Regions from separate parts of the Anaerofustis sp. NSJ-163 genome, predicted to be linked through region 2. Evidence: riboswitches for the same ligand, from Rfam matches in the RefSeq annotation. Region 2 holds a riboswitch; the other holds the start of a gene.
The links. Region 2 has a riboswitch for lysine ahead of M6G78_RS07615 (Na+/H+ antiporter NhaC family protein). Riboswitches for the same ligand answer to the same signal wherever they lie in the genome.
Positions count from the first base shown of each region.

Region 1: it holds a riboswitch for lysine, as region 2 does, so the genes downstream of both, M6G78_RS06565 (aspartate-semialdehyde dehydrogenase) here and M6G78_RS07615 (Na+/H+ antiporter NhaC family protein) in region 2, are expected to answer to the same signal.

Region 1 is NZ_JAMYJV010000004.1:61,450-65,732, reverse strand. It holds gene dapB (4-hydroxy-tetrahydrodipicolinate reductase) at 1-321, opposite strand, end outside; gene dapA (4-hydroxy-tetrahydrodipicolinate synthase) at 331-1,212, opposite strand; gene M6G78_RS06565 (aspartate-semialdehyde dehydrogenase) at 1,214-2,227, opposite strand; lysine riboswitch at 2,310-2,484, opposite strand; gene minD (septum site-determining protein MinD) at 2,765-3,556, shown strand; gene M6G78_RS06555 (cell division topological specificity factor MinE) at 3,565-3,828, shown strand; gene M6G78_RS06550 (4Fe-4S dicluster domain-containing protein) at 3,924-4,283, shown strand, end outside.
Region 2 is NZ_JAMYJV010000005.1:16,107-20,389, forward strand. It holds gene M6G78_RS07610 (glucosaminidase domain-containing protein) at 1-78, opposite strand, end outside; gene M6G78_RS07615 (Na+/H+ antiporter NhaC family protein) at 560-2,170, opposite strand; lysine riboswitch at 2,269-2,435, opposite strand; gene M6G78_RS07620 (GNAT family N-acetyltransferase) at 2,516-2,998, opposite strand; gene ppdK (pyruvate, phosphate dikinase) at 3,050-4,283, opposite strand, start outside.

The DNA.
Region 1 (4,283 bases), on a different contig from region 2:
AAATACAGGTATAGTTTTGCTTGCTTCATCTAAATGTTTGTTTGTATCTTCATCAAGACCTGTTGTAGCACATACAAGTGCAATATTGTTTTTAACACAAAAGTCTATTAAACTGTCAACAAGACTAAAATGAGAGAAATCTATTACAACATCTATATCTTCTTTTATTTTATCAAAGGAATCATATATAGGATATTCTTCATTTCCTTTTATGTTTTTATCAAATCCGCATACGATTTGCATATCTTCATATCCTTCGACTATGTTTTTTACATTTTGTCCCATGGCTCCGTTAAAGCCGCTAATCATAACTTTTATCATATTTGCCTCTTAGATTAAAGAATATTCTTTCAATGTTTTTTCTAAAAACTCTCTTTTGCTTCCTGTAAGCTCTGTTAAAGGAAGTCTCATATCACCTGTATTAAGTCCCATTATTTTCATGGCAGTTTTTACAGGGATTGGATTACATTCACAGAATAGTGCATCGCACATTGGTAAGATATCAAGTTGTTTTTGAATTGCCGTTTTGATATCGCCATTAAAGAATGCATCTGTTAATGCAACACATTCTTTAGGAATAATGTTTGAACATGTTGAAATTACACCATCTCCTCCAAGAGATAAAACAGGCATAATTTGATCGTCATTACCTGAATATAATTCTACATCTTCAGGTAAATCTTTCATTATTCTTGCAACTTGAGATAAATCTCCACTTGCTTCTTTAAAACCTTTTACGTTTTTTATTTTAGTAAGTTCAATAGCAAGTGATGCAGATATATTTTTACCTGTTCTTGACGGAACGTTATAAACAATAATAGGTACATCTACTCTGTCACTTATATATTCATAACTTTTATAAATTCCTTCATCACTTGATTTATTGTAATAAGGATTATTGATTAAAACAGCGTCCGCACCTCTTTTTGCGGCTATTTCTGTCAATTGAAGAACATGTTCTGTATTATTTGTTCCCGTTCCCGCAATAAAAGGAACTCTGCCGTTTATTACCTCATTTGAAACTTTGAAAATTTGGTCTTTTTCTTCATCTGTAACAGTTGGAGATTCTCCTGTTGTTCCACAAATTACAAGACCGTTAATACCATTTTCTATTTGTGAGTTAATAAGTTCTTCAAGTACACTATAGTTTACTTTATTATTTTCATCAAATGGGGTAACTAAAGCAGTACTTACACCTTTAAAAATAGACATATTAATTATTTTCCTTTCCAAAGAAATTTTCTTTAATTAAATATTCAGCGATTTGAACTGTATTAGATGCAGCACCTTTTCTGATGTTATCACCTACACACCATAAGTTCATTCCGCTTTCAACAGAAAAGTCTCTTCTTATTCTTCCAACGTAAACTTCATCTCCGCCTGCTGCATCAAGTACAGTAGGGTATTCTGGAACTGAAATATCGTCTTTTACTATTACGCCAGGAGCTTTTCTTAATAATTCTCTTGCTTCTTCAAGGTCAAAAGGTTTTTCAAATTCAAGGTTGATGCTTTCGCTATGACCTACAAAAACAGGTACTCTTACTGTTGTTGCAGTAACTTTTACATCGTAGTCACCAAGAATTTTATGTGTTTCATTGACCATTTTAAGTTCTTCTTTTGTATATCCGTTTTCTGTAAATTCATCAATATGAGGAAGACAGTTATATGCGATTTGAACAGGGTAAAATTCATTTTTACCGCCTTTAACTCCTTCTTCAAGATCTTTTATTCCTTTTAGTCCAGAACCTGCAACTGCTTGGTATGTAGAATAAATTACTCTTTTTATTTTATACGCATCATGAAGAGGTTTTAAAACTACCATTGCTTGGATAGTTGAGCAGTTTGGATTTGCGATTATCCCTTTGTTTTTTAAAGCGTCTTTTGGATTTACTTCAGGTACAACCAAAGGTACTTCATCATCCATTCTCCATGCTGAAGAGTTATCAATTACAACAACTCCGTTTTTTGCTGCGATAGGTGCATATTTTAAACTTGTTCCTCCGCCTGCTGAAAATAATGCAAAGTCGATATCTTTGTCAAAAGAATGTTCTGTTAATTCTTCTACAGTATATTCATTTCCGTTAAATTTAACTTTTTTTCCTGCTGATCTTATTGATGCCATAGGGTAAAAGTTATTAACATCAATTTTGCTTTCTTCAAGTACTTCAATCATTTTTTGTCCTACAACACCTGTTGCACCAACAACAGCTACATTGTATTTTCCCATAAAAATCCTCCTAAATATTTTTTATAGTGTTATAAAAAATAAAAGTCGACAATGCGACTCATAATACGTAAATAAATCAGTATTAGTGAATAGCACTCCATCAAAGTCGATGACAGTCTTAATGCTCTTAACATTAAGCCCGAAAAGACACCCGGTAAAAAGTGCCAATCCTCGGCAAATTTTCCTTTCATTTATTTTCACTTATATTTACCTATATCCAATAAATTACTGATAAAATTTGCACCTCTATTTTAACACTATGATATATAAATTCTATTGTTTTTATTATAGTAATAAATGCGTTTTATTGCAAGCCTTTTATTATAGTTTTAGTGTAGTTTTGTATGTAAAAATTAAATTCACAAATTCTTTTTTTTAAATAATATTTTAAATATAATTTATTTATTTTTTTTCATAATATTTTCATAATTATTTTTTCTTACATTGATTTTTTTATTTTAATAACAAATAAAGACAAAAAATTTTAAATAAGATTGATATTATTTATAAAAAAGCGAAAAGAGGAAGAACATAAAAATGGGAAAAACTTTGGTTATTACATCGGGAAAAGGAGGAGTCGGAAAGACTACATCTACTGCAAATATTGGTGTATCCTTAAGTAAGCTGGGGAAAAAGACTGTTGTTATAGATGCTGATATAGGACTTAGAAACTTAGATGTAATATTGGGGCTTGAAAACAGGATTGTTTATACTATTATTGATGTAATTGAAAACAGATGTAGATTAAAGCAAGCACTTATTAAAGATAAACGCTATGATGGATTATACTTGCTTCCGGCTTCGCAAACAAAGGATAAAACGGCAATAAGACCAACTCAAATGAGAAAAATTTGTAAAGAACTTGAAAATACTTTTGATTACATAATAGTTGATTCTCCTGCAGGAATAGAGCAAGGTTTTCAAAATGCGGTTGCCGGTGCAAAAGATGCAATAGTTGTAACCACTCCCGAAGTTTCTGCGGTTAGAGATGCTGATAGAATAATATCCCTTCTTGATGTAAATGGAATAGAAAATACAAAATTAATAATTAATAGAGCAAAAGAAGATATGATGAAAAAAGGTCAGATGATGGATACAAATGACATTTTGGATATTTTAGGTATAGAACTTATTGGAATTGTTCCTGATGAAAAAGAAATTGTTATTTCTTCAAATAGAGGAGAGCCGGTGGCGGGAAAAGAAGATTTAATAACAGGACAAGCGTATATGGACATAGCAAGAAGAATAACAGGGGAAGAAATACCAATAAGAAATATTGTAAAGAAAGAAAATTTGGTAAAAAGGCTTGTTCATAGTCTTGGATTTTAGGAGGAGATATGTTTGATTTTTTTAGGGATAAAACAGATGAAAATAAAAGTAAAGATATAGCAAAAGAAAGACTTCAAAACATTCTAATGAAAGAAAGAACGAATATAACAAATGATAAATTGGAAATGGTAAAAAAAGAAGTTCTTTGTGTTGTAAATGAATATTTTATGGTAGATGAAAGAAGAAGTAAAACTTATCTTACAAAAATGAAACTTGGTAAAGAAAAAAAAGAAGAAAATGTTCTGGTTTCGCTTATGGTTATTAAAAATTAAAAGAGATGTATTTCATCTCTTTTTTTATTTTTTTTCTATTAATTTTGTAATAAATGTTAAAAATAAATTATAATAAGAAAAAAAGGAGAAATGTAATGAAAGAAATATTTACACCTATCGTTGATATTAGAAGAAAAGTTTTTAAAGAAGTTGCAAAAGTAGCATATGAAAATTTAGATATTGATTTAGAAAATTTAGCAAAAAAAATTGTCATGGAAGAAGATAACAAAATAACTGATAAAAATAGAGAAACGTTATTAATCTTGGAAAGATTAAGACTTGCTTTTGGGCTTGATGCTACAACCGAAAGTAATCCATATAATAAAGAAAAAGATGTTGAGAATATAAAAAATGAAAAGAACGTATTAAATCTTCCTCTTGTAAATGTTGTAACTGATGCTTGTATGAAGTGTGAAGAAAATACAGTTTTTGTAACAAATAATTGTAGAGGCTGT
Region 2 (4,283 bases):
ATTTTGAAAACTAAAAACCATTAATAAACATAAAATTGTTAAAATAAAAGTTCCTAAATTTTTTCTTATTTTTGTCACGGTCGTACCCCCTTTAAAGCTTAATCCTCTTTAGACAATAATCTACAATAAATATATCATTATTTCCATTTTTTTTCAATTAAAAGTTACATAATACACACAAATTTCACATAAAAAAATAACTATATACTATATATTGTACATATATTACATACAAACACAACCATAAATATAGTTATTACATTTTTATATATTGTTTGTAACATTATTTTTATATAAAATATTTGTTATATATAAAAATAATGCAAAAACCTCCTTACTTTTTAGTCATTTTAAAAGATATATAACTTTATATTTTGTAAAATTTTTATTGCATTAAAACTTACTATTCGTTAAATATTAATATATGTATACTATCACCTACCCTATCTTACTATCTGAAATATCATATAAGCTTATATATATTTCAAACATATAATTATTTTTAAATAAAAAAAAGCATCATTAAATGATGCTTTTTTTTGTATTTGAAATATTTTTATTATTTATTTTTAGTTATATTCTTTATAGCATATAAAACAGCTACCATTAGTACTATACCAATAGGAAGTGATACCCATGCTGTTTGAACAAAACCTGCAATAATGTATGTTACAAAAGATACGGCTGCTACAGTCATAGCATAAGGAAGCTGAGTCGATACATGATTGACATGATCACATCTGGCACCAGCTGAAGACATAATTGTCGTATCGGAAATAGGAGAACAATGGTCTCCACATACAGCACCGGCCATACAAGCCGAAATTGATATAATCATAAGTTGAGGATTTGAATTAGCAAATACAGAAACTACTATAGGAATAAGTATACCAAACGTTCCCCAAGATGTACCCGTTGCAAAAGATAAAAAACATCCAACCAAAAATATGATTGCCGGCAAAAAGTTCATTAAAGAAGCTGCGTTATTTTGCATCATACCTCCAACAAATTCAGCAGCTCCCAAACTATCTGTCATAGCTTTCAATGTCCAAGCAAAAGTCAAAATCAAAATAGCAGGAACCATAGCTTTAAACCCTTCTGGAATACAATCCATACATTCATTGAATTTCAAAACTTTTCTTGCAACATATAAAATAACAGTTATAAACAAAGCAAATATACTACCTATAGATAATCCCACAGATGCATCACTGTTTGAAAAGGCTTCTATAAATCCTGCTCCGGAAAACAAACCGCCAGTATAAACCATTCCAATAATACAACATATTATAAGAGAAATTATAGGAATAATTAAATCAATTACTTTACCATTTTCATTTACATCACTATATTCTTCTTCAACAAACCCCGAATTTAAAATAGAATGCAAATCTCCTTTTGATGCATTTTCCTCATGTTTTTTCATAGGACCATAATCAAATTTGAGTAAAACCAAAGAAATCATCATTGTAATTGTCAAAAATGCATAAAAGTTAAAAGGAATTGCCTGAATAAATACAGAAAACCCATCTTCCCCCGGAACAAATCCAGTCACAGCAGCAGCCCATGAAGATATAGGAGCAATAATACAAACAGGAGCTGCCGTAGCATCTATAAGATAAGCAAGCTTTGCTCTTGATACTTTATGTTTATCTGTTATTGGTCTCATAACGCTACCAACAGTCAAACAATTAAAATAATCATCTATAAAAATTAATACACCTAATAAAATCGTTGCTAGTTGAGCACCTGCACGTGTTTTTATTTTTTTACTTGCCCAGTTACCAAAAGCAGCAGAACCGCCTGCTTTATTCATTAAGGCAACCATTCCTCCAAGAACAACAAGGAAAATTAAAATACCTACATTGTAACTGTCTGAAAGAACAGCAATAATACCATCATTTAATACATGAGTTACAGTTCCTTCAAAACTACCTGCAGCATAAAAAATACCGCCAAAAACAATACCTATAAATAATGAACTGTAAACTTCTTTTGTAATAAGTGCAAGAACAATAGCAATAATTGGAGGAACTAAAGACCAGAAAGTTGCATACATAGCTGGTTTAGCTGCTTCAGTTGTTTCTGCACCTAAGATTGGGAATACTAACATTAAAATAAGCATAAAGCTAGCAATTCCCGTCATTAATTTCTTCTTTGAAATTTTCATCGTACACCCCTTCAATTTATTTAAATTATGTAAATAAAGACAAATAAAAAAGCCTTAAATGACATCACTTTAGGACGCATTCATGGCAAAATAAATTTACTATAGATAGCGCTCCACAATCGTGACAGTATATTACATATTATGTAATATACCAGAATATAAATTATTTGGGTAATATATATTCTTCGGCAGTATCCCCTTTCCTTTATATAAGTCCCAAAATATAATATAAAGTACTGATGAACACCGCACCTCTATCATTTTATATTTACCTTTCTTTTTTACCATTTTTACATAATATTGTCAAGTTTTATTTAATATATGACAAATTTATCAAAAAATTTTTTACTTTTCGCTTAACATTATATAGTCATCTTTATTTTCCTTATAAATTTTAAACCCATATTTCAAGTATAAATCTTTTGCATAATTATCTTTACTTACAGATAAGGATACATTATTATACATTGGTCTTAAATTTAGTAAAAATATTTTTAATAAATTTTCTCCAATACCTTTATTTCTGTAACTTTTTTCAACAGACATACATAATTCAGGAATCTCTTTCGAAACATATCCATATCCATGTATATTATCATCAAACAATATGCTCCAAATCATAGCAATAATTTTTCCTTTATGTTCACATACATAACAAATATCTTTATTTAATTTGAAATTCTCATAATATATTTTAATATTTGGATCTTTTAAAATATCTTTTGAAATTGTAATATTATTTCCAACATAAATTGCATAATAAGTAAAATCTTTCAAAAAATATATCTCATTACCTTTTATTTTTCTTATTTTATAGTCTTCATTCATATATTTAACCTTCAAAAAAAAGGCACTTATAAAAGTGCCTTTTAGTAATTTTTATTTCTTAGAATTTTTTATTCTAGCTTGAGCAGCAGCAAGTCTTGCAATTGGAACCCTGAATGGAGAACATGATACATAATCAAGTCCTACACTGTCAAAGAATTCAATACTTGCAGGATCCCCACCTTGTTCACCACAAACACCACAGTGAATATCTGGATTAACTTCTCTGCCTTTCTTAACCGCCATATCAACAAGTTGACCAACACCTTCAGTATCAATTGTTGCAAATGGGTCTTTAGGGAAAATACCTTTTTCAATATATTCTTTAATATAAACCCCGGCATCATCTCTACTAAATCCATATGTCATTTGTGTTAAGTCATTTGTACCAAATGAGTAGAATTCCGCAACTTTTGCAAGTTGATCTGAAGTTAATGCAGCTCTTGGTATTTCAATCATAGTACCAACTTTGTAATCAATTTTAATTCCTGTTTCTTTAAATATATCATTTACAGTTTCTCTTATTCTGTCAACTACATATTTAAGTTCTAAATAACTACCTGCTAAAGGTACCATAATTTCAGGAGTAATATCTAAATTATCTTCTTGTTTTGCTTCGATTGCAGCCATTATGATAGCTCTTGTTTGCATATTTGCAATTTCAGGATATGTTACAGCAAGTCTACAACCTCTATGACCAAGCATTGGGTTAAGTTCATGAAGTTCGTTTACTCTTGCTTTTAATTCTTCAAAAGTTAATCCCATGTCTTTTGCAAGTTGCTTAATATCTTCATCTTCTTTAGGAAGGAATTCATGTAGTGGTGGATCAAGAAGTCTGATAACAACTGGTTTTCCACCCATTGCTTTAAATAGACCTTTAAAATCATTCTTTTGCATTGGTAGAATTTCAGCTAATGCATCTTCTCTTTGAATTAATGTTTTAGCACAAATCATTTTTCTAAAAGCAAAAATTCTATCAGCTTCAAAGAACATATGCTCTGTTCTGCATAATCCGATACCTTCTGCACCATAATTAGCAGCAACAGTTGCATCTTTTACTGTATCTGCATTTGTTCTTATTTTAAGTCTTCTTATTTCATCAGCCCATTCCATTACTTTATTAAAGTCATCTGATAAAACAGCATCTACAGTTTTAATCTTTCCTTCGTATACATTACCTGTTGAACCGTTTATTGATAAATAATATCCTTCATAGAATATTTTACCGCCTATTTCAACATATTTTTCTTCTTCGTTAACATGAGCAGCTTCACAACCGGCTACACAG